DNA from 3 places in the Kitasatospora sp. NPDC057738 genome. Region 3 is predicted to be linked to each of the others. Evidence: riboswitches for the same ligand, from Rfam matches in the RefSeq annotation. Region 3 holds a riboswitch; each other region holds the start of a gene.
What was found. A riboswitch is a leader RNA that binds a small molecule or an ion and turns the genes downstream of it on or off. The one in region 3 is predicted to bind thiamine pyrophosphate.
Positions count from the first base shown of each region.

Region 1: it holds a riboswitch for thiamine pyrophosphate, as region 3 does, so the genes downstream of both, ACFVGO_RS01540 (cytosine permease) here and thiC (phosphomethylpyrimidine synthase ThiC) in region 3, are expected to answer to the same signal.
Region 2: it holds a riboswitch for thiamine pyrophosphate, as region 3 does, so the genes downstream of both, thiO (glycine oxidase ThiO) here and thiC (phosphomethylpyrimidine synthase ThiC) in region 3, are expected to answer to the same signal.

Region 1 covers NZ_JBHVJT010000002.1:73,810-83,196, forward strand. Annotated here, with positions in the region: gene ACFVGO_RS01520 (MFS transporter) at 76-1,281, opposite strand; gene ACFVGO_RS01525 (MerR family transcriptional regulator) at 1,327-2,154, opposite strand; tRNA gene ACFVGO_RS01530 (tRNA-Ser) at 2,318-2,405, opposite strand; gene ACFVGO_RS01535 (S1C family serine protease) at 2,469-4,325, opposite strand; TPP riboswitch at 4,570-4,714, shown strand; gene ACFVGO_RS01540 (cytosine permease) at 4,707-6,125, shown strand; gene ACFVGO_RS01545 (glycerophosphodiester phosphodiesterase family protein) at 6,267-7,091, shown strand; gene ACFVGO_RS01550 (ATP-binding protein) at 7,452-8,033, shown strand; gene ACFVGO_RS01555 (DUF5926 family protein) at 8,103-9,086, shown strand.
Region 2 covers NZ_JBHVJT010000082.1:2,413-11,799, forward strand. Annotated here, with positions in the region: gene ACFVGO_RS32920 (class II 3-deoxy-7-phosphoheptulonate synthase) at 1-1,204, shown strand, start outside; gene ACFVGO_RS32925 ((2Fe-2S)-binding protein) at 1,364-1,642, shown strand; gene bfr (bacterioferritin) at 1,680-2,159, opposite strand; gene ACFVGO_RS32935 (sulfite oxidase-like oxidoreductase) at 2,401-3,030, shown strand; gene pknB (Stk1 family PASTA domain-containing Ser/Thr kinase) at 3,065-4,846, opposite strand; gene ACFVGO_RS32945 (thiazole synthase) at 4,933-5,730, opposite strand; gene thiS (sulfur carrier protein ThiS) at 5,734-5,973, opposite strand; gene thiO (glycine oxidase ThiO) at 5,970-7,145, opposite strand; TPP riboswitch at 7,149-7,261, opposite strand; gene ACFVGO_RS32960 (FAD-dependent oxidoreductase) at 7,345-8,553, shown strand; gene ACFVGO_RS32965 (Rv2175c family DNA-binding protein) at 8,596-8,961, shown strand; gene thiE (thiamine phosphate synthase) at 8,961-9,387, shown strand, end outside.
Region 3 covers NZ_JBHVJT010000049.1:29,929-39,315, forward strand. Annotated here, with positions in the region: gene ACFVGO_RS25100 (LysR family transcriptional regulator) at 1-247, opposite strand, end outside; gene ACFVGO_RS25105 (VOC family protein) at 377-763, shown strand; gene ACFVGO_RS25110 (SRPBCC domain-containing protein) at 855-1,292, opposite strand; gene ACFVGO_RS25115 (DUF5994 family protein) at 1,457-1,945, opposite strand; gene ACFVGO_RS25120 (CBS domain-containing protein) at 2,223-2,648, shown strand; gene ACFVGO_RS25125 (helix-turn-helix transcriptional regulator) at 2,664-3,464, opposite strand; gene ACFVGO_RS25130 (VOC family protein) at 3,578-3,934, shown strand; gene ACFVGO_RS25135 (SRPBCC family protein) at 3,952-4,398, shown strand; gene ACFVGO_RS25140 (nuclear transport factor 2 family protein) at 4,395-4,814, shown strand; gene thiC (phosphomethylpyrimidine synthase ThiC) at 4,881-6,695, opposite strand; TPP riboswitch at 6,690-6,824, opposite strand; gene ACFVGO_RS25150 (DUF5326 family protein) at 7,046-7,246, opposite strand; gene ACFVGO_RS25155 (hypothetical protein) at 7,525-8,796, shown strand; gene tenA (thiaminase II) at 8,891-9,387, opposite strand, start outside.

The sequences.
Region 1 (9,387 bases), on a different contig from region 3:
CGACCGGGGCCGGGCAAGTGGGCCGCGGGGCGGTTGGGGAACAGGAGGCGAACGAACGGGGGGACGCGGAGTGGCTCAGGCCCGGCGGAGGGCCGGGGTGGCCAGGGCGGTGAGCCCGGCGGCGGCGGTGGCCAGGGCGCAGAGCAGGGTGGGCAGGGCCGCGCCCGCCGCGTCCGCGAGCAGGCCCAGCAGGGAGTTCGAGAGCACCAGTGCCAGGCTCTGCACGAGCGTCAGCAGTGCCTGGACCCGGGAGAGATGGGTCGGCGGCGCGCCGGTCAGCACGAGCGGGCCGAGGTGGCAGGCGAACAGCCCCGAGCCGAGGCCCGCCACCGCGCTGCCGGCCACCGCCGCCACCGGCCCCGCGGCCGACGCCAGCAGCGCGATCCCCACCGAGGCCGCGCAGAGCCCGGCCGCCGCCCCCACCCCCGCCCGGGGCAAGGTGCCCCGCCGGGCGATCAGGCCGGCCACCGCCAGCACCCCGGCCGCCTGGCCGCCGCCCACCAGTCCCGCCGTCCCGGCCGCCCAGCCGTGTGTCCGGGCGAGCAGCGGACCGAGCAGTGACACCACCGGCAGCAGCGCCCCGGCCGCCGCGCCGGTGAGCAGCAGGGCGGCCCGCAGCAGTGGGTCGGCCACGGCGAGCCGGACGCCGGACGCCGCCTCGCGGAACAGTCCGGCCCGCGGACCGGACGGCCCGTCCTCCGGGGGCCGCACCCGCAGCAGGACCAGCAGCACGACCCCGAAACTCGCCGCGTCCGCCAGCGCCGCGCCGGACAGCCCGCCGGCCGCGACCAGCAGGCCGCCCAGCGGTGCGCCGAGCAGGACGGCGCTCTGCCCGCCGGCCTGCCGCAGGGCGAGCGCCCGGGGCAGCCGGTCCGCGGGCACCAGCCGGCGGGGCATCGAACCGCCGGCCGGGAGGTAAAAGGCGTCGACCGTCCCGATCACGGCCGCCGCCGCGACCAGCAGCCACAGCGGCGTCCCCCGGGAGGCCGCCACCAGGGCCAGCGCACCGGTCGCGACCAGCATCACCGTGTCCCCGGCGAGCATCACCCGACGGGCGCCGAAGCGGTCCGCGACCGCGCCGCCCAGCAGGACCAGCGCGGTGCGCGGCACCGTGATCGCCGTCAGGACCAGCCCGGCCGCGCCGCCGCCGTGCGCGGAGGCGGCCCAGCCGAGGGCGAAGTACAGCGCGGCGTCACCCAGCAGTCCGGCCTGGACACCGGCCAGCCAGAGCAGGTACCTCCGCGGCAGCGCGGCCCGCGGAGCGACAGTGGCAGTGGTCATGCCGGGCGACGCTAGGGCCCTCGACCCGGTCGAGGGCAAGCGCGGCTACCGCCGGACCACCGGCTCCTGCAGCTCGGTGACCCACCCGGCCCGGTCCTCCGGGCACTCCAGGTACAGCTCCCGGGCGTAGCCGGCCGAGCGGTAGCCGTTCTCCTCGATGAAGCGGGCCAGTTCCTGGCCGGTGCCCAGCACGTCGTCCATCGGGCCGCGGTGCACGATCGTCGCCGCCTCCTCGATCGGCGGCAGGTCGAGCACCTCGAAGTCGTGCTCACCCGGCCGCACCGACGGGCCCACCGGGACGGCCACCAGGACCAGCACCGAGCCGTCGCCCTCCGGCGCGTCCTGGTAGCGGGCGACGGACGGGCCGGCCGCCTCGACCCCGGCCGCGGCCAGCCTCCGGCACAGTTCGGCGAACAGCGGCCCGATCACCGGGCCGATGTCCTCCGGCTCGTAACTCGCGGCCGCACCGGCCAGTTGGGCCACCCGGACGGACGGCACCCGCTTCACCACGACATCGTGTGCGGACATGGTCCCCTCGCTCTCGATCGTCCGGAGCCTCGCCTCCACCCGGGCCAGCCGCAGCTCGTCGGCGGCGATCGCCTCGGCGAGCTGGGCCCGCCGCAGCCGCAGCATGCCGCGCAGTTCGGCCGCGTCCACCTGCTCGTCCAGCACGGCGCGCACCTGCTGCAGGGTGAAGCCGAGCTCCTTGAGCGCGATCACCCGGTTGAGCCGGGCGAGTTGGGACGCCTCGTAGGAGCGGTACCCGCTGACCGGGTCCACCCGGGCGGGCCGCAGCAGCCCGATCGCGTCGTAGTGGCGCAGCATCCGTACCGACACCCGGCCGTGGCTGGCGAAGTCTCCGATGTTCAACATGATGCGCCCACTCCATCCCCTGCCACCGTGTCAGGGTCAACCCGGCCGCCCGCATCCGTTCCACGACGGTTCCGAGGCCGGCGCCCGCGACCGCCCGGGAAACACCGAGGGCGGGTGCCGAGCGAACTCGGCACCCGCCCTGAGCAGGTGGTTCTCCTACCGGCGGAGAGCGTGGGATTCGAACCCACGGTACGGGGTCACCGCACGACAGTTTTCAAGACTGTTCCCTTAGGCCGCTCGGGCAGCTCTCCAGGCGGAGGTCAGCCTAACGGGTCCGGCGGGGTTCGGCGCACACGTTTCGGTGCGGGCGGGGGTCACGACTGGTCGCCCTCGCGCTGACCGAGGGTGACCTTGGTGTTGAAGGTCTGGCCGTTGCGGGTGTACTCGACGTCGACGGTCTCGCCGGGCTTGTGCGTCCAGATCCGGCTGACCAGGGCCGGGCCGTTGTCGATCGGCACGCCGCCGAGCTTGGTGATGACGTCGCCCGGCTTGAGGCCGGCCTTGTCGGCCGCGCCGCCGGGGGTGACGGCCGGCTGGCCCTGGATGTCCTTGGTCTGGATCTGCGCGCCGTCGCCCTTGTAGTCGTCGTTGCGCAGCACGTCGAGCTTGGCGTAGACCGGCTTGCCGGTCTTGATCAGGGTGTCCGCGACCCACTTGGCCTGGTTGATCGGGATGGCGAAGCCCAGGCCGATGCTGCCGGCCCGGCCGTTGGCGGAGGCGTTGGACTGGATCGCCGAGTTGATGCCGATCACCGCGCCGCCGGAATCGAGCAGCGGGCCGCCGGAGTTGCCGGGGTTGATCGAGGCGTCGGTCTGCAGGGCGTTCATGTACGAGGCCTGCGAGCCGGTGTCGTCGCCGGAGGCCACCGGGCGGTCCTTGGCGCTGATGATGCCGCTGGTGACGGTGGACTCCAGGCCGTACGGCGCACCGATCGCGACGGTGGCGTCACCGACGTTGACCTTGTCGGAGTCGGCCAGCGGCAGCGGGGTCAGCTTGCTCTTCGGCGGGTTGTCGATCTTGACCACGGCGACGTCGTAGCCCTCGGCGTGGCCCAGCACCGAGGCGCTGTAGGAGCTGCCGTCGGCGAACTTGACGGTCAGTTTGCCGCCGTTGAGGGTCGGCGCGACCACGTGGTTGTTGGTGAGGATGTGGCCCTCGGTGTCGAAGACGAAGCCGGTGCCGGTGCCCGACTCGCCGTTGCCCTGCGCCTTGATGGTGACGACGCTGGGCAGCGCCTTCTGCGCGATGGCGGCGATCGAGCCGGGGGCGGGCTCGTTCTTCTGGGTGTCGCTGGCCTGCACGGTGGTGCTGCGGTGGTCGTTCGCGGAGCTGCCGCGGTCGGTGTTGTCGGTGACGGTCACGCCGAGCACGCCGCCGGCCACACCGGCGACCAGCGCGACGGCCGCGATCAGGGCGACCAGGCCGCCGCGCTTCTTGCGCGGGCCGCCGGGGCCGACCGGACCGCCGGGGTGGTCCGCCGGGTAGCCGAGCGGGCCCGCCGGGCCGCCGGGGTAGCCCGCGCCACCGGCGGTGGAGTCGTGGGTGGGGCCCCAGCCGCCGAGCGGCTGACCGGCCCCGAAGGGGTGGTGGCCGTGCGCGGCGGGGACGGCGGGCGCGACCGGGGCGGCGCCGTAGCCCTCGTGCGCGACGGGGGCGGCCGGAGCGGCGCCGTAGCCCTCGTGCGTGCCGGCCGCCGGGACGCCGTGGGTCGGGGTGGCGTACGGGTTGTCGGCCGGCGGCAGCGCCGGGGCGGCGGGGGCCGCGGCCTGGGCGGGCGCGGCGGGCGGGGCCGCCGGAGCCTGCGGGGCGGGCGGCAGGACCGGCGGCGGCGCGTCGATGTAGCCGGTGACCGGGTCGACGGCCGGCTGCTCGGCGGCGGGCGCCGCGGGGGCCGCGGGGGCCTCCGGGGCGGGCACCTTGGTGAAGGCGACGGTGGGCTTGTGCCCGCCCTCGGCCGGGACACCCTCGGCCGCGACGGCGTCGACGGGCGGTGCCGCCTCGACGGGGGCGGCCTCGACGGCGCCCGACTCCGGCTCGGGCACCCGCCGGAAGGCCATGGTCGGCTGGTGCCCGCCCTGAGCGGGGCCTTCGGAAGCGGACTCGGCCGCCCCCGGCCCGGCGGGCTGCTCCCCCTGCGGCCCGGTGGGCCCAACCTCGCGCTCGGTGCTCACGGACGACCTCCATAGCTGGCAGAACCAAGGACCATAGTTTTTCGCACTGTCGATTCGATTGCCGTAAGGACCCCTCTGAAGAACTCATAAGAATCCTTAGCCGACGCAGACGCCGACACCCGGCACCGGCACCGACGCCGGCACCGACGGCCGAGGCTCCCCTCCCCCGCCGGGCGTCCCGCGATGCGGACCGCGCACCCTCGGCCTTGGGCGTTCGCCCCCGTGCCGGTTAGCCTGTCGCTCCAAACTGACACGCGGGAGCTTGGACCCACCAGGCTGAGAGTGCGCATGTCGACCGTACGCCACACGAGTGACGGACGGTCGAGGGGGCGCTGACCGCCGGAACCTGTCCGGGTAATGCCGGCGTAGGGAGTATCGGCCATGCCGCCTGCTTCGCCATCCTCTTCTTCGGGCGCGAACGTTCCCGCCCCCGGTGCGGACGCCTCCGCCGCGGGCGCGACCGCCGTCCTGGAGCGCCCCGAGCACGTCGAAGCGCCCCTGGTGCTGGACACCGAGCCGCCGCGCACGCTGCGCTTCCGGGACCACTTCGCGCTCTGGATGAACCTGGGCGTCAGCCTGATCGGCTTCTCCACCGCCGCCACCGTGCTCGGCGCCCCCGGCAGCGAGCTGTCGCTGGCCGCCGCGGTGACCGCGATCACGGTCGGTACGGCGGTCGGCACCGCGATGCTCGGCGTGGCCTCGCTGATCGGGGCCCGCACCGGCGCCCCCGCGATGGCGAACCTGCGCGGGCTGTTCGGCACCCGGCTGTCGTACCTGCCGACGGTGCTGAACATCGTGCAGTGCATCGGCTGGGGCGTGTTCGAGCTGCTGACCATCTCGGCGGGCGCGCAGACCGTCGCGCACACCACCGGCTACCGCTGGCTGTTCGTCCTGCTCGCGGGCGCGCTGACCACGGCGCTGACCATCTGGCCGCTGGGCTCGATCGCGGTGCTGCGCCGCTTCGTGGCCGGGGCGGTCGCGGTGGCCATGGTGTACTTCACCGTCCAGCTGGGCCGCCAGGGCGTGCCGGACCCGGGGGCGGGCAACTGGCACGGCTTCCTGGGCGCCACCGACGCGATGATCGCCGTGTCGGTCTCCTTCGTCCCGCTGGCCGCCGACTACACCCGGCACTCGCGCTCCCCGCGCTCGGCGTTCTGGGGCAGCTTCTCCGGCTACACGATCGCCCAGGTCTGGTGCTACGTGCTCGGCCTGATGGCGCTGCTGCAGTCGGACGGCGATCCGAACCGGATCTTCGACTCCTTCCTCGGGGTCTGGGCCGGCTGGCTGTTCCTGCTGGTGCTGGTGCTGCGCGAGACGGACCAGTCCTTCGCCAACGTGTACTCGACGGCGATGTCGGTGCAGAACCTGCTGCCGAAGGTGGACCGCCGGGTGCTCTCCGGCGCGATCGGCGCGCTGACCACCGTGCTGGCGCTGCGGATCGACGAGTTCACCGACACCTACTACGGCTTCCTCGGTCTGATCGGCTCGGTGTTCGTGCCGCTGCTGGCGGTGCTCGTGGTGGACTACTTCCTCGGTGCCGGGCGGCGCGGCTGGAACCTCTCCGCCGACGCGCCGTCCCGCTGGCCGATGCTGCTGCCGTGGGCCCTGGGCTTCGCGGTCTACCAGTTCATCGCGCCGACCAAGGTGGCCGGCTGGTGGACGGACTTCTGGACCTCGGCCCAGGAGTCGCTGCACTTCACCCCGCAGGAGTGGACCTCCGCCTCGCTGTTCGCCTTCCTGGTGCCCGCCCTGGTCACCTGGGCGCTCACCCCGCTCTCCCGCCGCGCCGACCGGCACTGAGCGGGCCGCCCCGCACCGGGCGAAGCGGGGGCGGCCCGGCCCCGCGGGCCCGGCCGGGACGGCCCCGCGGGAAGGAAGACGGCCCCACAGGTTGGGGCCGTCTTTGTCCGCGCTTCACCTGTGCCGCCTATCGTTGGGCCTGTGACCAGCCCAGACCTGTCCTCGCCGGCGGCGCGCACCGTGCCGTCCGTCCAGGTGATCGCCCACCGCGGTTCCTCCCACGCCCTGCCCGAGCACACCCTCGCGGCCTACCGGCGCGCGCTCGACGAGGGCGCCGACGCGCTGGAGTGCGATGTCCGGGTCACCGCCGACGGCGCGCTGGTCTGCGTGCACGACCGCCGGATCGGCCGGGTCTCCAACGGCCGGGGCACCGTCTCGGCGATGACCCTCGCCGAGCTGGAGGCTTACGACTTCGGCGCCTGGAAGACCGGCCGCCCCAGCGTCGACCCGGAGCTGCGCGGCGTGCTGCGGCTGGAGCGGCTGCTGGAGCTGGTGGTGGAGTGCGGCCGCCCGGTGGACCTGGCGATCGAGACCAAGCACCCGGTGCGTTTCCGCGGCCGGGTGGAGACCGAGCTGCTGCGGACGCTGGAGCGGTTCGGGATCGGCGCGACCCGGGGCGGCGACCGCCCGTCCGCCCGGATCATGAGCTTCTCCTCGATCGCGCTGAACCGGGTGGCCGCCGCCGCGCCGCAGTACCGGCGGGTGTTCCTGTTCGAGCGGACCCTGCCGCTGCTCGGCCGGCTGCGCGAGGGTTCGCCGCTGCCGGGCGGGGCGCGGATCGCCGGCCCGGGCATCGAGCTGGTGCGGGCCCGCCCGCAGCTGGTGACCAGGCTGCGCGAGCTGGGGCACGAGGTGCACGTGTGGACGGTGGACGAGCCGGCCGACGTCGAGCTCTGCCTGGAGCTCGGGGTGTCCGCGATCATCACCAACCGGCCCGCGGAGGTGCTGGCGCAGCTCGGCCGGTGATCCGCCGGCGCGCCCGGGGCCGCACCCGCCCGACCGGTCGCCCCGAACCGGTCGCCCCGTCCGGTCACTTGCGTCCGGTCGGCCCGGTCGGATCCTCCCGGTCCGATCACCCCGGTCCGATCACCCCGGTCCGACCACTCCGGTCCGACCACTCTGGTCGGCAGTCAAACCTTCCTTGCGCGAAATTGCCGGAATTCTTGCATCCGGGCGACAGAGGGTGAGCACGGAATGACCTGATGTCGACCGTCGGTCGCCGCACTCGAAATGGGCTCGCGGGATCGTCCGGTGCTCGTTTCCGACGCATTACCAAGGGGCATCTCTCCCTCGGCATACGCTGAAGGAGGTCCGGGGGTGGCGTTGATGGTGGCGCGTGAAGTGCCGACTTCATCGACCATGGCAGTGCCGCACGGCCCAGCGAGTGTCGGGGTCGCACGGCGCCGACTGCGTCGAGATCTGGGTGACCGGCAGATACCGGAACCGGTCATCGATGATGCTGTTCTGATCCTTTCCGAGCTGTTGAGCAACGCCTGTCGATACGCCCGTCCGCTCGGCCCGCTGCCGGCCCTGGGCCGCAGCGGCCGGGCCGAGGTGCTCGGGCAGGTGCTGGTCGGCGTCCCGTCCGGGACGCGCGCCGCACCCGCACCGAGCGGCCGGGAGTCCGCCGAGGGCTCGGACGAGCCGGACGGCGGCGTGCTGGTCCGCTGGCAGATGCACGCCGACGGGGTGCTCACCCTGGAGGTCACGGACGGCGGGGCGACCACTCGGCCGCTGCCCGCGAGTCCCTCGCTGACCTCACGCGGCGGCCGCGGCCTGAGCATCGTCGACCAGCTGGCCAGCGACTGGGGCGTGCGCGACGCCCCCGGCGAGGTCACGGTCTGGGCGGCGCTGCCCGCCCGGGCCCGGCACGCCCGGCGCACCGGGGGCGATGCCCGTAGCGCGTGAGCCGGGCGCGGGGAATGTGTCGTTAGGCTTCCCGGAACACAGGACCACCGTTTCCGGGAGAGCCGCAGCATGGGCAAGAAGGCCGCCAAGAAGGCGCCGCAGCGCCAGTCCACCACCGCCGTCACGGGCGAGATCCCCGTGGTCGGGGCCCGCGAGGACTGCCCCTGCGGCTCCGGCCGCCGGTACAAGGCGTGTCACGGCCGGGAGGCCTCGCACGCGGTGCAGGAGCTGGTGCACCGCCCGTTCGAGGGCCTGTCGGGCGAGGCCGACTGGGTGGCGCTGCGCGAGCTGGTGCCCGCCGCCACGGTGCCGCTGACGCTGGCCGCCGGGGTGGCGGACGGCGCCACCGGTGACGTCCCGTCGGTGACCCTGGCCACCGTGCTGCCGCTGGCCTGGCCGGCCCTGCGCCGCCAGGACGGCTCGATCCTGCTCGGCCTGCAGACCCAGTCCGCCTCCGGCGACCTCAGCCGCGACCTCGCGGACGCCCTTGAGCTGGCCCTGGCCACCGAGCCGGGCAGCCCGGTGCCGGCCCGCCGGACCGTCCCGGGCGGGCGCCGCCTGCAGGACCTGCTGGACGCCGGGGCCGCGTTCACGCCCACCGTGCACACCGGCTTCGAGTTCTGGCTGGAGGACGCCGAGGCCGCCACCGGCGAGGTCGCCGCCTCCCTGGAGCGCGCCAACGCCTCGGCCATCCCGACCGAGAAGCTCGCCGGCGTGGACTCCGCCTACTGGTGCGGCACTCCGGACAAGAACCACCTGCGCTGGGTGATGACCGTGCCGGAGGAGCAGCTGCTGGACGCGCTGGCCCGGCTGAACGCGGCCGGCGAGGCCTCGCTCGGCGCGGACACCCGCCTGGTGGGCTCGTTCCGCGCGCACGGCCTGACCGTCCCGGTGTGGGACCTCCCGCTCGCGATGACCGCCGCCGACTGCGAGAAGCCGGCCGCCGAGTTCGCCGAGCGGCTCGCCGCCGTTCTCGCCGACGGGACCCCGTTGACCGCCGAGGAGCGGCGCGCCCGCGCGAACCTGGTGAACCGTCAGGTCACCCTGAACTAAAGCGCGCAGGATCCGCGTGATACGCGTCACATTGTCGCGGTGAACGCGCAATTTCCGGGCGTGGAGGGCGTCTTGGAAATTGGCGCGGGCGCAGATCCTTGTTACTGTCTAAAGAGTCCGGCCGCTGGTGCATCCCCCGTCGCCAGCGGCCGGATCTTTTGTTTTTCCGGAACGCCCCGGCGAACGCCCCGGCGAAGGCCCCGACGGAGGCCCCGGCGGAGGCCCCGGCGCGAGCCCTCTCACAAGCCCCGGACCCGCCCCGCGCACAGGCCCCGGACCCGCCCCGCGGACGGCCCCGGCG
Region 2 (9,387 bases), on a different contig from region 3:
GTGCGACCAGCTGCGCGCCCGGCTCGGGGCCGTGGCGCGCGGGGAGGCCTTCCTCCTCCAGGGTGGTGACTGTGCCGAGGCCTTCGACGGCGTCTCGGCGGAGCACATCCGCAACAAGCTGAAGACGCTGCTCCAGATGGCCGCCGTGCTGACGTACGCCGCCTCGGTGCCGGTGGTGAAGGTCGGCCGCATCGCCGGCCAGTACTCCAAGCCGCGCTCCAAGTCGACCGAGACCCGCGACGGCGTGACCCTGCCGGTCTACCGCGGCGACTCGGTGAACGGCTTCGAGTTCACCCCCGAGTCCCGCATCCCGGACCCGGAGCGCCTGAAGCGGATGTACAACGCGTCCGCCGCGACGCTCAACCTGGTGCGCGCGTTCACCACCGGTGGTTACGCGGACCTGCGCCAGGTGCACGCCTGGAACCAGGACTTCGTCCGCAACTCGCCGGCCGGCCAGCGCTACGAGCAGCTCGCCCGGGAGATCGACAACGCCCTGGCGTTCATGAGCGCCTGCGGCGTGGTGCCGGAGGAGTTCAAGGCGGTCGAGTTCTTCTCCTCGCACGAGGCGCTGGTCCTCGACTACGAGACCGCGCTGACCCGCGTGGACTCGCGCACCGGCGAGCTGTACGACGTGTCCGGCCACATGGTGTGGATCGGCGAGCGCACCCGGCAGCTGGACCACGCGCACATCGAGTTCGCCTCCAAGATCCGCAACCCGATCGGCGTCAAGCTCGGCCCGACCACCTCGGTGGACGACGCGCTCGCCCTGATCGAGAAGCTGGACCCGGAGCGCGAGCCCGGCCGCCTGACCTTCATCACCCGGATGGGCGCGGGCAAGATCCGCGAGCACCTGCCCACCCTGGTGGAGAAGGTCACCGCCTCCGGCGCCAAGCCGGTGTGGATCTGCGACCCGATGCACGGCAACACCTTCGAGGCCTCCAGCGGGCACAAGACCCGCCGCTTCGACGACGTCCTGGACGAGGTCAAGGGCTTCTTCGAGGTGCACCGCGCGCTCGGCACCCACCCGGGCGGCATCCACGTGGAGCTGACCGGCGACGACGTCACCGAGTGCGTCGGCGGCGGCGACGAGGTCCTGGTGGACGACCTGCACCAGCGCTACGAGACGGCCTGCGACCCGCGCCTCAACCGCAGCCAGTCGCTGGACCTGGCGTTCCTGGTGGCGGAGATGTACCGCGGCCAGTAGGCCCGGCGTCCGTCGGATGTGACGAAGGCCCCTCCGGATTCGGTGTTCCCGAGCCCGGAGGGGCTTTTTCGTACCCGTTTGCCCGGGTAAGGTAAGCCTCAGTGAACTAAGGCGAACCTTAGTCAAGATCCATTCCGCTCCACCCCGGGAGAGACCGCGATGTACGTGTGCATGTGCCATGCGGTCACCGAGGACCAGGTGAAGAAGGCGATCGACGGCGGCGCCAGCACCCCGCGCCAGATAGCGAAGGGCTGCCGGGCCGGCACCGACTGCGGGTCCTGCGTGCGCCGCATCCAGGCGCTGCTCGGCGAGCACGGCGCCCGCCCCTGCCCGACCGCCCGGCTGGCCGCGAAGCTCGGCCTCGCGGACCCGGAGGCCCCGGCCGCCCCGGCCCCCGCCCCGAAGGCCGCACCGGTGGTCCCACTGCGGGCGGCCTGAACGGCCCGGGCCGTCCGGGCCGCCCGGGAGGACCGCCTCAGGACTCCGGCTGCTCGATGACCTGAGCGAGGTAGAGCGCCTCGCCGAGCTTGTCCAGCAGCTCCAGCTGGGTGTCGAGGTAGTCGATGTGGTGCTCCTCGTCGGCCAGGATGTCCTCGAAGATGTTCGCCGAGGTGACGTCGTTCTTGGCCCGCATCACCACGATCCCGCGCTTGAGCCGGTCGATCGCCTCGACCTCGACCTGGCGGTCCGCCTCGAACATCTCCTTGACCGTCTGGCCGATCCGGACGTGGAACAGCCGCTGGTAGTTGGGCAGCCCGTCCAGGAACAGGATCCGGTCGGTGAGCGTCTCGGCGTGCTTCATCTCGTCGAAGGACTCGTGCCGGGTGTACTTGGCGAGCTTCGTCCAGCCGAAGTTCTCCTGCATCTTGGCATGCAGGAAGTACTGGTTGATCGCGGTCAGCTCGGCGGTGAGCTGCTCGTTGAGGAACTCGATGACCTCGGGATCGCCCTGCATGGTGATGCCTCCTGCGTGAGTCCTGTCCTGCGTCCTGTGCTGGGTCCTGCGCTGCGCATCCTGGCACCGCTTCGGGAGGAAATTCCAGTAAGTTCACACTCACTAGGAGATGTGGCGGAATATCCGATTCATCACGGAACGTGCTGGTGGGGGCTCGACCGTTGCTCCGTACGGGCCGGGGCGCGAATCCGCGCAAAGGGGCGCGCGCCGAGGCTCGTCCGCCGTCTGTCACCATGGATCCATGGGTCAGTCGAAACACGAACCGCTTCCGCCGTCTGACCCGAGGCTCCCCCCGGGCCAGCGCGCGCAGCGCGGCTGGCCCGCCCTGCACTACGGGCCGGTGCCCCGCTTCAAGCCGCTGACCTGGGACCTCCAGGTGTTCGGCGCCACCGCCTCGGCGGAGAAGCACAGCTGGGACTTCGAGGCCTTCTGCGCCCTCCCGCGCACCACCGTCGTCGGGGACATGCACTGCGTGACCAAGTTCTCGGTGCTCGGCAACGAATGGACGGGCGTGTCGGCCGCCGCCGTGCTCGACCTGGTGCCCCCGGCACCGGGCGTCACCCACGTCATGGTCTGGGCCGAGTACGGCTACAGCGCCAACCTGCGGCTGGCCGACTTCGCCGACCCCCGCACCCTGCTCGCCACCCACCGCAACGGCGAGGCGCTCACCGCCGAGCACGGCTTCCCGGTGCGGCTGGTGGTGCCGCGGCTGTACGCCTGGAAGGGCCCCAAGTGGGTGCGCGCGGTGGAGTACATGCGGGCCGACCGGCGCGGCTTCTGGGAGGAGCGCGGCTACCACAACCTCGCCGACCCCTGGCGCGAGCAGCGCTACTCCTACCAGGAGGAGCCCGGCGACGGGCCGCTGCGCTGAACCCCTCGCGGCGGCCGAGCGGGCCGGACACGCCCTAGAACAGCGAGAACTTGACCGTCACCACGCTGCGCTGCGGGCGCCGCTCGCCCGCCGCCGGGCTCTGGCCGGAGGAGGTGACCGCGCCGAACACGTCCCAGCCGCTGGTCTGCATGGTGAAGCCCGCCGCCTGGAGCGCCTTCTGCGCCTCGTCCTTGCCCATCCCGGTGACGTTCGGGACCGGCACCATGCCCTTGCTGACCACCAGCGAGACCGCGGAGTTCTCCTGCAGCAGCTGCCCGGCCGCCGGCGAGCTGCTGATCACCGAGCCCTCGGGCACGGTGTCGTCGTAGGTCTCGGTCACACCGCCCCTGGTCAGCTGGGCGCCGGCCAGGGCCGAGGCGGCGTCGGCGGAGCTCTTGCCGGCGAGGTCCGGCACCGCGATCCGCTTGGGGCCCCTGGAGACGGTGACGGTGACGCTGTCGCTCTTGCGGGTGCGCGCCCCCACCCCGGGATCCACGGAGATCACCTGCCCGGACGGCACGGACTCGCTGAACACCTCGACGAACCTGCCGTGCAGGCCCTCCTTGTCCAGGACCCGCTGCGCCTCGGCCCGGTCCTTGCCGAGCACGCCCGGCACCGCGCCGTACAGCCCCTCGGAGATCCCGTAGGTGGCGCCGCCGATCGCCAGGACCAGGGCGGCCACCGCGGCCGTCCAGATCAGCGGCCCGCGGGGGAGACGGCGGCGCGGCGTGGCCGGCCGGCGCCGCTGCACCGGGGTCGGCTCGTCGTACGGGCGGGGCTCGGCGAGCAGCTCGTCCATCAGCTCCGGCGGCATGTCCAGCACGCTGGTGCGCTCGGTCGGCGGGGCGTCTGCGGGTCGCGGCAGCGGCTGGACCACCGAGGTCGGCTCGGTGGTCGGGTAGCGCGGGCCGGGCCGGGTGGAGGCCGGCGGCTCGGCGTCCAGCTCGGCCGGGGTGAGGGTGCGGCGCACCCGCTGGAGGGCGGCGAGCAGCTCGACCGCGTCGTACGGGCGGGCGTCGGCGGACCGGGCGCAGGCGCCGGCCACTATCGCGTCCAGTTCGGGGCCGACGGCGGGGGCGACCAGCGAGGGGGCCGGGACGTCCTCGTGCAGGTGCTTGTACATGACCTGGACGGGATTGTCGCCGGTGTGCGGGCGGCGGCCGGTGAGCATCTCGTACAGCAGGATGCCGGCCGCGTAGACGTCCACCCGCTGGTCGGTCGGGGCGTCCGGGAGGATCTGCTCGGGGGCCAGGTAGGAGACGGTGCCCATGACCGTGCCGCCGGTGGCGGTGGTGGTCGAGGTGGGCGCGCCGTCGGCGGTGCCGAGCACCCGGACCAGGCCGAAGTCGGCGACCTTGACCAGGCCGCCGTCGGTGATCAGCACGTTCTCGGGCTTGACGTCGCGGTGGACCAGCCCGGCCCGGTGGGCGGCGCCGAGCGCGGCCAGCACCGGCTCCAGCACGTCCAGAGCGGCCCGGACGGACAGCGCGCCGCGGTCGCGCAGCAGGTCGCGCAGGGTGCGGCCGGGTACGTACTCCATGGCGAGGAAGACGTGACCGCCGTCCGCGCCCTGGTCGAAGACGGTGACCACGTTGGGGTGGGTGAGCTTGGCGACGGCCTTGGCCTCGCGGATGAAGCGGGCGGTGAACCCCTCGTCGCCGGCCAGCGAAGGGTGCATCACCTTGAGTGCGACCACGCGGTCCAGACGGGTGTCGGTGCCCTTGTAGACGGTGGACATCCCGCCGGTCGCGACGCGCTGCTCGACCCGGTACCGGTTGTCGAGCAGGGCGCCGATCAAGGGGTCGTGCAGTGCCATGTCCACTCGGAGAGTCTAGAGCCGCCCGGGACGGCCGGTCCCGGAGGACACCGCCTCCGGGACCGGCTTGTGACATGCGCGACGGTTCAGAACGCGGGGTGCTCGCGGGTGTCCAGGTCGGCCCGGCCGGCCATCGCGGAGGAGGCCTCGGCGTGGAAGCGGCGCGGGATCCGGCCGGCCCGGTGGGCGAGCCGGCCCGCCTCGGCGGCGTGCCGCATCGCCTCGGCCATCAGCACCGGGTCCTGAGCCCTGGTCACCGCGGAGGCGAGCATCACCGCGGCGCAGCCCAGCTCCATCGCCAGCGCCACGTCGGAGGCGGTGCCGGCGCCCGCGTCCAGGATCACCGGGACGCCCGCACCCTCCACGATCAGCTGGAAGTTGTGCGGGTTGCGGATGCCCAGGCCCGAACCGATCGGCGAGCCCAGCGGCATGATGGCCGCGCAGCCGACGTCCTCCAGCTTGCGGGCCAGCACCGGGTCGTCGTTGGTGTACGGCAGGACGGTGAAGCCGTCGTCGACCAGCGTCTCGGCGGCGTCCAGCAGCTCGATCGGGTCGGGCAGCAGGGTGCGCTCGTCGGCGATCACCTCCAGCTTGACCCAGTCGGTGCCGAGCGCCTCGCGGGCCAGTCGGGCGGTCAGCACGGCCTCGCCGGCGGTGAAGCAGCCGGCCGTGTTGGGCAGCACCCGGATGCCGTTGCGGGTCAGTACGTCGAGCACGGAGCCCTGGGTGGTGGCGTCGACCCGGCGCATGGCGACGGTGGTCAGCTCGGTGCCGGAGGCGAGCAGCGCGCGCTCCAGGACCTCCAGGCTGGGGGCGCCCCCGGTGCCCATGATCAGCCGGGAGGAGAAGGCCGTCCCGGCGATGGTCAGAAGGTCGTCGGCCATGGTTCAGCCTCCCTGCACGGCGGTGAGGATCTCGATCCGGTCGCCGCCGGCCAGCGCCGTCCCGGGCCACGAACCGCGTGGCACCACGGCCTCGTTGAGCGCGGCGGCGACACCGGTGTTGGCGGCGCTGACGGCGGCCACCACCTCGGCGAGGGTGGTCGTGGCGGACACCCGGCGGGGCTCGCCGTTGACGGTCAGGGCGATCTCGTTCGGGGTGATCTCGTTCGGGGCGATCTCGGTCATGCGGAGGCCTTCGCAGCGGGGGGTTCGGGGGAGAAGCGCAGGGGCGTGAACGGCCTTGCCGTTTCGGGGACTTCACCGGTGGCCAGGTACTCGGAGAGCAGGTCGGCGGTCACCGGGGTGAGCAGCACGCCGTTGCGGTAGTGGCCGGTGGCGGCGACCAGCCCGGGCAGTGACGTCGGGCCGAGCAGCGGGGCGTTGTCCGGCGAGCCGGGGCGCAGCCCGGCGGAGGTCTCCAGCAGCGGGAGTTCGGTGATTCCCGGGACCAACTCGTGCGCGTCGCGCAGGAGTTCGTACACCCCGCCGGCGGTGACGGTGGTGTCGTAGCCCTGCTCCTCGGTGGTCGCGCCGACCACCAGCTCGCCGTTCTCCCGGGGCACCAGGTACAGGTGCCGGCCGCGGACGACGGCGCGGACGTTGCGGGACAGGAACGGGCGGTAGGCGTCCGGGACGTGCAGCCGCAGCACCTGCCCCTTCACCGGGCGGATCGCGGGCAGCACACCGTCGGGCAGGCCGGGCAGCCGGTGGCTGTGCGGGCCGGCGGCGAGGACGACCTGCCCGGCGCCCACCCGTTCCCCGGTCGAGAGCCGGGCGCCGGTCGCGCGGCCGTCCTCGACCAGCAGCTCGACGGCCTCGGCGCGGTGCAGCAGGACGTCCGCGTTCTCGCAGGCGGCGGCCAGGGCGGTGAGCAGGCGCCGGGGGTCCACCTGGTGGTCGTCCGCGACGTGCAGGCCGCCGCGCACGCCGGGGGCGAGCATCGGCTCCAGCCTGCGGGCCTCCCGGCCGGTCAGCCAGGTCGAGTCCAGGCCGAGCCGCTGGTGGAAGGCGTGCAGCTCGCGCAGTTCCTCGCGGTCGTCGGAGTCCAGCGCCACGGCGACGGTGCCGCAGCGGCGGTAGCCGGTGTCCCGGCCGCCGCTCGCCTCGGAGAGCTCGGCGGCGAAGGCCGCGTACCGCTCGTTCGAGGCCATCCCGAGGCGCAGCAGCGGCTCCTCGCCGTACTGCAGCTCGGTGACCGGGGCGAGCATCCCGGCCGCGACCCCGGCGGCCCCGCCGCCGGGGGAGGGGTCGACCACGATCACGTTCCGCAGCCCGCGCTGCGCGGCGCGCCAGGCGACGGCGAGGCCGATGACGCCCCCGCCGATCACCAGCACGTCGGCGTGGGCGCCTGATGGCAAGCGTGACAAAGCTGCTCTTCTCCCTTCGCCGGTATGACCCGGATCAGGTTCGGACGGTCGCAGGCCGTGCCAGCCCGCCTCTCAGCCCGGTGCGCCGGGCTCCCGTGTGGTGCCCCCACCTTAACGCCGGGGGTCGGCCCGGCCGAAGGCCCGTACAGCGGGCGGACGGCCCGCAGGCCGCCGCGTCGCGCTGAGTACAGTGACGGGCGTGGCAGAGCTGAGCGGAACGGATCAGGTGGTCGTCGTCGGAGCCGGGCTGGCCGGGGCGCAGTGCGCCCTCAAGCTGCGGCAGGGCGGCCGGCAGGGGCCGATCGTGCTGGTCGGCGAGGAGCCGCACGCGCCGTACGACCGGCCGCCGCTCTCCAAGGACGTGCTGCTCGGCAAGGCCGACTCCACCGCCCTGGACATCGACTACGGGCAGCTCGGCATCGAGCTGCTCACCGGCCGCCGGGCCACCGGCCTGACCCCCGGCGTGCTGCACACCGACGGCGGCGACCTCCCGTACGGCTCGCTGGTGATCGCCACCGGCGCCGTTCCGCGGGCCCTGCCCGGGGCCGAGCGCGCGCACCTGCTGCACACCCTGGACGACGCCCTGGCGCTGCGCGCGCTGCTGCGCCCCGGGCTGCGGCTGGTGCTGGTCGGCGCGGGCTGGATCGGCGCCGAGGTGTCCACCGCGGCCCGCGCGGCGGGCTGCGAGGTGACCGTGGTCGAGGCCGGCCCGGCGCCGCTGCCCGGCGCGCTGCCGACCGAGGTCGGCTCGGCGATGGCCGCCTGGTACGCCGGGGCCGGGGTCGACCTGCGCTGCGGGGTCGGCGTGGCCGCCGTCGAGCCCGGCGCGGTGCTGCTGGCGGACGGCTCGCACCTGCCCGCCGACGAGGTGGTGGTCGGCATCGGGGCCCGCCCCGCGACCGGCTGGCTGGCCGGAACCGGGGTCGAGCTGGACGCGGCCGGCGCCGTCGTGGTGGACGGGCGGCTGCGCACCTCGGTGCCCGGCGTGTTCGCGGCCGGCGACTGCGTCAGCTACCCCTCGGCCCGGGCCGGGGCCCGGCTGGCCGTCCAGCACTGGGACCACGCCCTGCAGTCCGGCGAGGCGGTGGCCGCAGCCGTCCTGGGCGCGGACGCGCCGGCCTACGACCCGGTGCCGTACTTCTGGTCCGAGCAGTTCGGCCGGATGGTCCAGTACGCCGGCCGGCACGCCGAGGGCGACGAGCTGCTGTGGCGCGGCTCCCCGCGGGACGGCGACTGGTCGGTGCTCTGGCTGCGCGACGGCGTGCCGAGCGCGCTGCTGGCCGTGGACCGGCCGCGCGACCTCACCCAGGGGCGGAGGCTGATCGAGCGCGGTACGGCCCTGGATCCGGCCCGGGCGGGCGACCCGGCGGTGCCGCTGAAGTCGGCCGTCGCGGGGTAGTGCCTGGTGCGCGGTGGGCCGCGGAGGTGGCAGTCTGGTGGCGTGAGTGAGATCGAAAGCAAGATTGAAGCCCTGGTCACCGACTGGATGTACCTGCCCGACATCTCGGAGCAGTGGGGGGTCCGGGTCACCGAGGTGCGTGACCTGGTCAAGAACGGCGGCCTGATCGCCGTCCGGCGCGGGCCGAACAAGTCGCTGCAGGTCCCGGCGGCGTTCATCGACGGCCCGGGCCTGGTCAAGCACCTGTCCGGCACCCTGACCGTCCTGCGGGACTGCGGGTACAACGACGTGGAGATCCTGGAGTGGCTCTTCACCGAGGACCCGTCGCTGCCCGGCAGCCCGATCCAGGCGCTCCGGGAGAACCGCGGCACCGAGGTGAAGCGCCGCGCCCAGGCGATGCTGATCTGATGGCGGCGGACACGCTGCGTACCCGGCTGGCCGACGCCCGGCTCTACCTGTGCACCGACGCCCGCCGGGAGCAGGGCGACCTCGCCGAGTTCCTGGACGCGGCGCTGGCGGGCGGGGTGGACATCGTCCAGCTGCGGGACAAGGGCCTGGAGGCCAAGCAGGAGCTGGAGGCCCTGGAGGTCTTCGCCGACGCCTGCCGCCGGCACGGCAAGCTGCTGGCCGTCAACGACCGCGCCGACGTCGCCCACGCGGCCCGGCCGGACGTGCTGCACCTCGGCCAGGACGACCTGCCGGTGCAGGCCGCCCGGGCGATCCTCGGAGAGGACGTGCTGATCGGCCGTTCCTGCCACGCCGAGTCCGAGGTGGACGCGGCGATCGCCGAACCCGGTACGGACTACTTCTGCACCGGCCCGGTCTGGCCGACCC
Region 3 (9,387 bases):
CCCGGCGCAGCGCCGCCTCCATCGCCGCCACCACCGGGACCAGGTCGTCCGCCAACTGCCGCCCCACCGGGGTGAGTCGGACCGACCGGCTGGTGCGGTCGAACAACTGCCCGCCGATCCGGCGCTCCAGCTTCTTCACCACCTGGCTGACCCGCCCGGTGGTCAGGTGCAGCCGCTCCGCGGTCCGGCCGAAGTGCAGCTCCCCGGCGAGCGCGAGGAAGACCTCGATCTCCAACCGCTCCAGCATCCCGCCCCGCCCCTCGATCGTTGAATCCGGCTCAACGATCCTACGGCGATCACGCATTGATCACCCGCCCGGCCGAGAGGATCGTTGAACCCGTCCCCGACAGCCCCACCCGAGCGGAGCCGATCACCCATGCGCGTCGTAGCCTTCGACCACCTGGTCCTCAACGTCGCCGACGTCGAGCGTTCGCTGGCCTTCTACGCCGGCTTCCTGGGCCTGGAGCCCGTCCGCGTCGACGAATGGCGCGCCGGCAAGGTGTCCTTCCCGTCGATCCGGGTCAGCGCCGAAACCATCATCGACCTGGCCCACGGCCCCCGGCACGAGTCCAACGTCGACCACTTCTGCCTCACCGTCGAGCCCCTCGACTGGCAGGAGGTCATCGACGCGGGCACCTTCACCGTCCTGGAGGGCCCCGTCCCCCGCTACGGCGCCCGCGGCACCGCCACCTCCGTCTACGTCCAGGACCCGGACGGCAACACCGTCGAGCTCCGCTGGTACCCCCAGGACGCGGCCAACTGACCGTCCACCCCCAGCGCGGCCAACGGACCGCGCCCCCGCCCCGGGCCCACGGGGGTGGCCCGGGGCGGGCACGCCGGAAGCGCCGCGCCCGTCAGTTCCGGCCGGCGAGGTGCTCGACCAGCCGGTCGAAACTGGAGTTGAGCCCCGCCTCGGCCTCCGGGCCGCGGAACATCTCCGGCACCCCGGTCTGGTGCAGCACCACCCGGGTGCCGCCCCCGTCGAGCCCGGTGAAGGTGAGGGTGGAGCGCATGCCCGAGCCCTCCTCCACCATCGCGAAGGACTCGCCGACCCGGATCTCGGTGATCTCGGCCTTCAGCGGGTACCGGTCGCCGGTCGCGTCGATCACCATGGTGCTGTCGTAGCGACCGCCCTCCTTCGCCTCGACGGTCACGGTCTCCAGCGGCACGTGGGTGCCGACCGGACCCCAGAAGCGGACGAACTGCTCCGGCTCGAAGTACGCCTCGAACGCGGCGGCCGGGGCGCCCGGCAGCTCGCGGGTGATGGTCAGCTCGCCCAGGTTCTCGGTCATCTCGGGATCTCCTCCGTGGTCACGTCCGTCGCTTGCACAGGGGTAGACCCCGGGCGTCCCGGAAACTCATCGCTCCCCGCGAAGATTCTTCGACGACTTCATCCCACCGGTGTTCTCCATCGACGACTTCTCCCACCGGTGTTCTCCATCGATGGAGAACGGCTTCAGCCGTGAACCCGGCCGGGCGCGACGACGACCACCGGCCGGCCGAGCAGCAGTTCCGCCGCCGGGGTGTGGTTCCCCGTCGCGGAGGCTCCGGCCATCGCCGAGGCGGCCGTCGTCGCGTCGGTGCCGGGCGGCACCACCAGCAGGAGGAAGTGGTCCTGGAGGCCCCGGGTGACGCTGATCGTCCCGTCGCTGCCGGCGAACCAGTTGATCCTGACCATCAGGCCGTTCGCGGCGACGGACCGGGGCACACCGTCCCAGGCCTCGGTGTCGAGGCCGACCCGCAGGATCCGCCCGAAGTGGGCGCCGAGCGCGGTGATCAGGTCCGGCAGTTCGGCGAGGACCTCGTTCGAACGCGGCCACCAGGCCCCGTCGAAGACACCCTCCCGCGACATCGTCGGCTCCAGCTCCAAGCGCGGCAGCAGCGGGGCACCGGGCACCGTCCACGGCCCGGGGGAGGAAGGAATGGGAAGGGGGATCGGCATCATCTGAGGCCGCCCGTCCGGTCCACGAGGGACCCGTCATGACCCAGGGCGACGTCGACGCTGATGCCGGTGTCCGAAATGTCCTCGGTTGCTCCCCACGCTACTCCGCCGTAGCCTCCGCCGGGCCGACCACCGCAGGAGTAGCCTCGGAGACATCCAGGGCATCACGTATCCCGGTCCCCGTTCCGGCTTCGTTCTGGGTGCAGGACAGCCCGGCAGACCCCGCCCCGGCGGGCGGCCGGAGACGGGAACGGTGAACGCCGTGACCACTCACTCGCCCGTGACCACTCACTCGCCCCAGCCCGCCCGGCCCGGCCACGGCCTCACGGTCGCCGACGCCATGGAACCCTGCGACTACCAGATAGCCGACGACAGCACCGTCGACCGGGCCGACGACATCCTCCGCGGCGCCCACCTGGACTACCTCCTCGTCCGCGGCCACGACGGCCGGTGCGAAGGGCTGGTCACCCGCACCGGACTCCACCCGTTCCTCACCCGCTCCTGGTACACCGAGCGGACCGCCATCAGCGCCACCACCCACCAGCGCGGCCCGTTCGCCTGGCCGACCATGGGCCTGACCCTGGCCGCGATCGCCATGCGGATCAAGCACCTGGCGGTCTGGCCCGTCGTCGACGAGGACGGCTACATCCTCGGCGTGCTCACCGCGGACCGCACCACCGACCTGCTCGCCGCCGAGCCCGCGTGACCCACGGCGGCATGTTCATCGGCCCGTCGGCCCATGGCGGGCGCGAACCGGGGCAAGCAGCCGACGCAGCACCGTCGGTGTGTGTCCCACGTGCTCGCGGACGATGCGGGTCAGGTGCGCCTGGTCGGCGAAGCCGAGCTGTGCTGCCAGGGCGGCGAGGCTGGGTTCGCCCTCGGCGATCCGGTCCATGGCCCGGGTGACGCGCACGCGGTTGCGGTAGCGGGTCAGCGAGACGCCCGTCTCCCTGGAGAACACCCGGCTCAGTCGGTAGGGCGACACCTCCAGCAGCGCGGCCAGTGCGCAGAGCCCTCCGGCCTCCGGGGCCTCTTCGATGATCGCCCCGCGCGCCGCGGCGGCCAGCGCCCGGTCGGCCGGCCGGGAGCGGAAGGTCGGCTCACCGGCCGCGGCCGCGACGAGGCGGAGCAGTTCCTCCGCCAGCGCGTAGTCGATGTCGCCGGTGGCCGCGGCGGCCACCAGACGGCGGTGGGCGAGATCGACGCGCGCGTCGACATACACCGTCGTCGCGGCGGGCGGGCGCCCGAGGAGGGAGGGCTCGAAGCTGACCGACGTGCAGACGTCGCCGCCGGCCGGATGGGCGAAGCGCTCCTGTTCGCCGGGCGCGCCCAAGTAGGCCGTGGTCCGGTCCAGATCGATGTCGGCGCCGTCGGCCGACCGTCGGAACCTGCCGCGTCGCACCAGCACCAGGCGGTGGTCGTCGCGGGTCTCCGGCTGCGACCACCGGGCGTGGTCGGAGCGGCACCCCACCACGGCCACGGTGAACTCCGGCCGGGCGGCGAGGGTCGATGCGGACAGCATGCCGCGAACGGTATCCGCCGGGTACGACAGAACGGCCCGCAAGGATCTTCAAGACCTCCGGCGCCATTGCCCCGGATGCTGGGGCTCACGTGATGACACGAAGGGAGCCATCCATGGCCGTTCACGCGGAGCTCACCGCGATCACCATCGACTGCGCCGATCCCCGGGCCCTCGCCGAGTTCTACCGCAAGGTCACCGGCTGGGACCTCGGGCAGGGCGACGACGACTTCGTCCAACTCGGCAGGGGGCCGGTCCGGTTGGCCTTCCAGCGGGTCGCCGGCTACCGGGGGCCCGGCTGGCCCGACGCCGCGAAGCACGCCCATCTCGACTTCACGGTGGCCGATCCCGAGATCACGGTGAAGGAGCTGCTCTCGGCGGGGGCGACCAAGCCGGAGTTCCAGCCCGGCGAAGGCGAGTGGACCGTTCTCGCCGACCCCGAGGGCCACCCGTTCTGCATCGCTTCGGCCTGACGAGGAGTCGATCACCCATGGCCTCGATCCACAAGGAAATCGTCATCGATGCCCGCCCCGAGGCGGTGTGGTCGGTGCTCAGCGACTACGGCGCGGTGCACGAGCGGCTGGCGCCCGGGTTCGTCACCGACACCCGGCTGAGCTCGGACACGCGCACCGTCACCTTCGCCGACGGCACGATCGTGTTCGAACGGCTCGTCGACCTCGACCACGAGGCGATACGGGTCGCCTACACGGTCGTCGGCGGCAGCCTCCATCCGTCCCACCACCACGCGTCCATGCAGGCCCTTCCGGAGGCCGGCGGCCGGACGAGATTCGTGTGGCACACCGATGTCCTGCCCGACGCGCTGGCCGCACCGATCGCCGAGTCCGTCGAGCACGGTTCGGCGGTGATCCGCCGCACGCTGGAGGCCGCTTCATCGGCCGCGCCCGGACCGGCACCCGTCCCGACCGAACCCCGGTGAGCAGCCACGACATCGTCCGGGCCGCCTGGAAGGCGTTCGCCGGCCACGACGCCGACCAGATCTCCGCGGTCTTCACCGAGGACGCCGAGTGGCTGGCACCTCCGGGAAACGCGACGGCCACCGCGCTGGACCGCCCCAGTCACATGGTCGGCAGGGAAATGATCACGCGTTTCCTCGCCGAGGACTTCTCCCGCCTGTTCGTCAGGGACGTCGACGTCACCTTCCACGGTTTCCACGCCGACGGCGAGCGCGTGATCGTGGAGGAGACCATGACCGCGACGCTCGCCAACGGCAATCACTACGCCAATGACTACTGCCTGGTCTTCGAACTCCGTGACGGGCTGATCCACCGCGTCCGTGAGTACATGGACACCGCGCGCGGACACCGCATGGTCTTCGGCGACGCCGAGATGTAGCCGAGGACGGCGAGGACGGCGAAGCGCCGCCCCGAGGTGATCGGGGCGGCGCTCAGGCGTCCCGGGTCAGTCGACCAGGGGCAGGTAGACCTTGTTGCCCTGGGCCGCGAACTCGGCGGACTTCTCGGCCATGCCCGCCAGGGCCTCGGCGTCGAACTCGGTGTCCACGGCGGTGGAACCGTCGCCGTGCTCGTCGCGGATCTTCTGGGAGATCTTCATCGAGCAGAACTTCGGGCCGCACATCGAGCAGAAGTGCGCGGTCTTGGCGGGCTCGGCGGGGAGGGTCTCGTCGTGGAAGGCGCGGGCGGTCTCCGGGTCGAGGGCCAGGTTGAACTGGTCCTCCCAGCGGAACTCGAAGCGGGCGTCGGAGAGGGCGTCGTCCCAGGCCTGGGCGCCGGGGTGGCCCTTGGCCAGGTCGGCGGCGTGGGCGGCGATCTTGTAGGTGATCACACCGGTCTTGACGTCGTCCCGGTTGGGCAGGCCCAGGTGCTCCTTGGGGGTCACGTAGCAGAGCATCGCGGTGCCCCACCAGGCGATCATCGCGGCGCCGATGCCCGAGGTGATGTGGTCGTAGCCGGGGGCGACGTCCGTGGTCAGCGGGCCGAGGGTGTAGAACGGCGCCTCGTCGCAGATCTCCTTCTGGAGATCCATGTTCTCCTTGATCTTGTTCATCGGGACGTGGCCCGGGCCCTCGATCATCACCTGGACGTCGTGCTCGCGGGCGATCCGGCCGAGCTCGCCGAGGGTCTTCAGCTCGGCGAACTGCGCCTCGTCGTTGGCGTCCGCGATCGAGCCCGGGCGCAGGCCGTCGCCGAGCGAGAAGGTGACGTCGTAGGAGGCCAGGATGGAGCAGAGTTCCTCGAAGTTGGTGTAGAGGAAGTTCTCCTGGTGGTGGGCCAGACACCAGGCCGCCATGATCGAGCCGCCGCGCGAGACGATGCCGGTCTTGCGGCGCGCGGTGAGCGGGACGTAGCGCAGCAGCACGCCGGCGTGGACGGTCATGTAGTCGACGCCCTGCTCGCACTGCTCGACGATCGTGTCCCGGTAGACCTCCCAGCTCAGCTCCTCGGCCCTGCCGTCCACCTTCTCCAGGGCCTGGTAGAGCGGCACGGTGCCGATCGGCACCGGGGAGTTGCGCAGGATCCACTCGCGGGTGGTGTGGATGTTGCGGCCGGTGGAGAGGTCCATGACGGTGTCCGCGCCCCAGCGGGTGGCCCAGGTCATCTTCTCCACCTCCTCCTCGATCGAGGAGGTGACGGCGGAGTTGCCGATGTTGGCGTTGATCTTCACCAGGAAGTTGGTGCCGATGACGGCCGGCTCCACCTCCGGGTGGTTCACGTTGACCGGGATGACGGCCCGGCCGCGGGCCACCTCGGCGCGCACGTACTCCGGCGCCAGGCCCTCGCGCAGCGCCACGAACTCCATCTCCGGCGTCACCAAGCCCCGCTTGGCGTAGGCGAGTTGGGTGACGGCGGCGCCACCGCGACCGCGCAGCGGGCGACGCGGCCGGCCGGGGAAGACCGCGTCCAGGTTGCGCAGGTTCCCGCCGCGCGGCGAGGTGTGCTTGATCCCGTCGTCCTCGGGGCGCGGCTCGCGGCCGTCGTACTCCTCGACGTCGCCGCGCTGGCGGATCCAGGCGTCCCGCAGGGCGGGCAGGCCGCGCCGCACGTCGGGCTCGAAGGACGGGTCGGTGTATGGGCCGGAGGTGTCGTACAGCGGGACGGACCCGCCGTTGGTGAGCCGCACCTCGCGGTACGGAACGCGCAGGTCGGGGCGCGACCCCTCGCGGTAGGACTTGCGCCAGGCCGGGGTCGGGTAGCCGGTGCGCTCGCTGCTGGGGGCGCCCTGGGCAGACTGCGGCTGTGCTTCGAACGTGGTCATCTGACCTCTACTCCCTACGCCGGCATTACCCGGTCAGGTTCCTGCGGTCGACGCAGCCGTCGGTCCGTCCGTCGACGTCCCGGTCAGCGTCCTCTCAGCCCGGTGCTCCGAGCTCCCGCGTCGCAGGCGGTGTTGCCTGCACACGACGCCCAACACCGTAGCGAGCCGATCGCCGCAGGTCCAGAGCGCCCCACCCCGCCCGGTCGGCCGCGCCGGCACGACCGATGTCGTCGTCGACCTCTTCGGCTACTACCGCAACCAGTAGCCGATCGGATACCGGAGAACGGCCGAGGCCCGGTCCCCCCTCTCGTGGGGGGCCGGGCCTCAGGGCGGCGTTACGGGGTGGTGGGTCAGCTCTTGGCGGCCTTCTTCACCAGGACCACCACGGCGGCGGCGATGCCGACCACCACCAGCAGCTTGATCACGATCGAGAGCAGGGCGCCGACGACGCCGAACACGAAGGCGACGATGTTCCAGGCCAGCACCAGGACCAGCACCGGGATGACGATGTTGCGCACCCAGGAGGGCAGCGACTTCCAGAGCTCAGCCATGTCGGTTCCTCTTCTCCCCTCGGGTCGGCCGCCGTCCGGTGCCGCATCCCGCTTGCTTTCGGTACTTCGATCGTACGGTGGCGCGAGTGCCGGAACGAGGCCCAACGGCCCGGAGAGAACCCCGAGATCACCCCGAGCCCGACCCCCCGGGTGACCCCCGAGAATTCGTCCGGCGGCGTACAACCCCCGGCGTTCCCAAGCGTCCAACCAGTGCCGGAAGAACGCCCGTCCGGTGCCATCGACCAGGGGGGAACCTGATCATGCGGGCCAGAACAGCCGTGTCCACAGCCGCTCTCGCGGCGCTCAACCTGACCGTGGCGGCGCTCGCCGCGGTCCCGGCGACCGCGGCACCGGCGGCCGTGACCGCTGCCGCCGACGTGACCGCACCGGCCGGGTTCGTCGGGATGTCCCCGACCCGGATCCTGGACACCCGCTCCTACGACCAGACCCCGTCGCACGACCACTTCGGACCGCTCAAGGAAGGCGAGTACTACAGCACCCCGGTGTCGCAGCGCTGCGGCAGCCACCCGCCGATGTACTGCGGCTCCGCCGTGCCGACCGACGCCACGGCCGTGGTGGTCAACCTCACCGTGACCGACCCGACCGCCGACGGCTTCGTCACGCTCGCCGCCAAGGCCGGCCCGGCCGGCACCAAGCCCGCCACCTCCAGCATCAACTTCAAGGCCGGCCAGACCATCTCCAACCTGGTCACGATCGCGGTCGGTCCGGTCGGCCGGGGCGCCCCGTGGATCAACGTCTACAACAACGCGGGCACCGCCCATGTCGTGCTCGACGTGGTCGGGTACTACCGGACCGCGGCGCCCGACAAGTACGGCCCGCTGACCCCGACCCGGATCGCCGACAGCCGCAGCGACGGCACCGGGCGGCTCGGCGGCGACGCGGTGCGCAGCTACCAGGTCGCCCGCCCCGAGCTGGGGACCGCGGACGCCACCTCGGTGGTCCTCAACGTCACCACCACGGACGGCTCCTGGGACAGCTTCCTGACCGCGTACCCGAGCGGGACGCAGCGGCCCGCCTACGGCTCGAACGTCAACTTCCCGGTGGGATCGACGGTCGCGAACCAGGTCGTGGTGCCGGTCGGCGCGGACGGGCGGATCGACGTCTACAACCGCGCCGGCTGGGTGCACGTGATCGTCGACGTCGTCGGCTACTACGGGCCGTCCGGAAGGGGCCTGTTCAGCGCGCTCACGACGCCGGTCCGCAACCTCGACACCCGGATCACCGGCGGCAAGCTCCAGCAGGGGGCGACCACGGCCGTCCAGGCCGTGCCCGCGGACGGCTCCGTCCCGAACGTGCTGGGTGTCGAGGCCAACGTCACGATCACCGACGTGACCGACTCCGGCCACCTCACGGTGTTCCCGGGCGGGGGCCAGCCGCCGAACACCTCCACCGTGAACGTCGAACCCGGGCAGACCGTCGCCAACTCGGTGACCACCGGGGTCACCGGCGGGGGCACCTACTCGGTCTTCAACCACGGCGGCCCGGTGAACGTCGTCGCCGACCTGACCGGCTACTTCGTCACCGGCTGACCCGGCACCGCCCGTCGTCCCGGCAGGCGCCCGCCCGTCGTCCGTACGGCACCTGGACGGCGGGCGGACGACCGGCGGACGCACCCGCGCGGCTTCAGACCGGCCAGCGCTCTCCGCGCCAGGCCGCGTCCCAGAACATCCACTCGTAGCGCGAGGTGGTCACGAAGTGCTCGACCACCTTGCGGCGCTCGGCCGCGGACAGCTCCTCACCGAGACGGTCGGTGAGCGCCAGCACCCGGCGGACCACCGACTGGAAGGCCTCGTCGCCGTAGGTGGCGATCCACTTGCTGTACAGCGGGTCGGGCGAGCCCTGGGCGAGCAGCGCCTCGCCGACCCGGGCGTAGATCCAGTAGCAGGGCAGCACCGCGCCGACCGCCTCGGCGAAGGAGCCGCCGTAGACGGTGGCCAGCAGGTAGCTGGTGTAGGCCCGGGTGGTGGGCAGCACGGGCTCGGCGGCGGCCTCCTCGGCGCTGCCGCCGAAGGCGGTCAGGAACTCGGCGTGCATGCCCTGCTCGGCGGCGAGCGCGCCGACCGCGTCGTCGGCGAAGGCCCGGACGTCCTGCTCGCCGGGCGCCTTGGCGGCGCAGACGG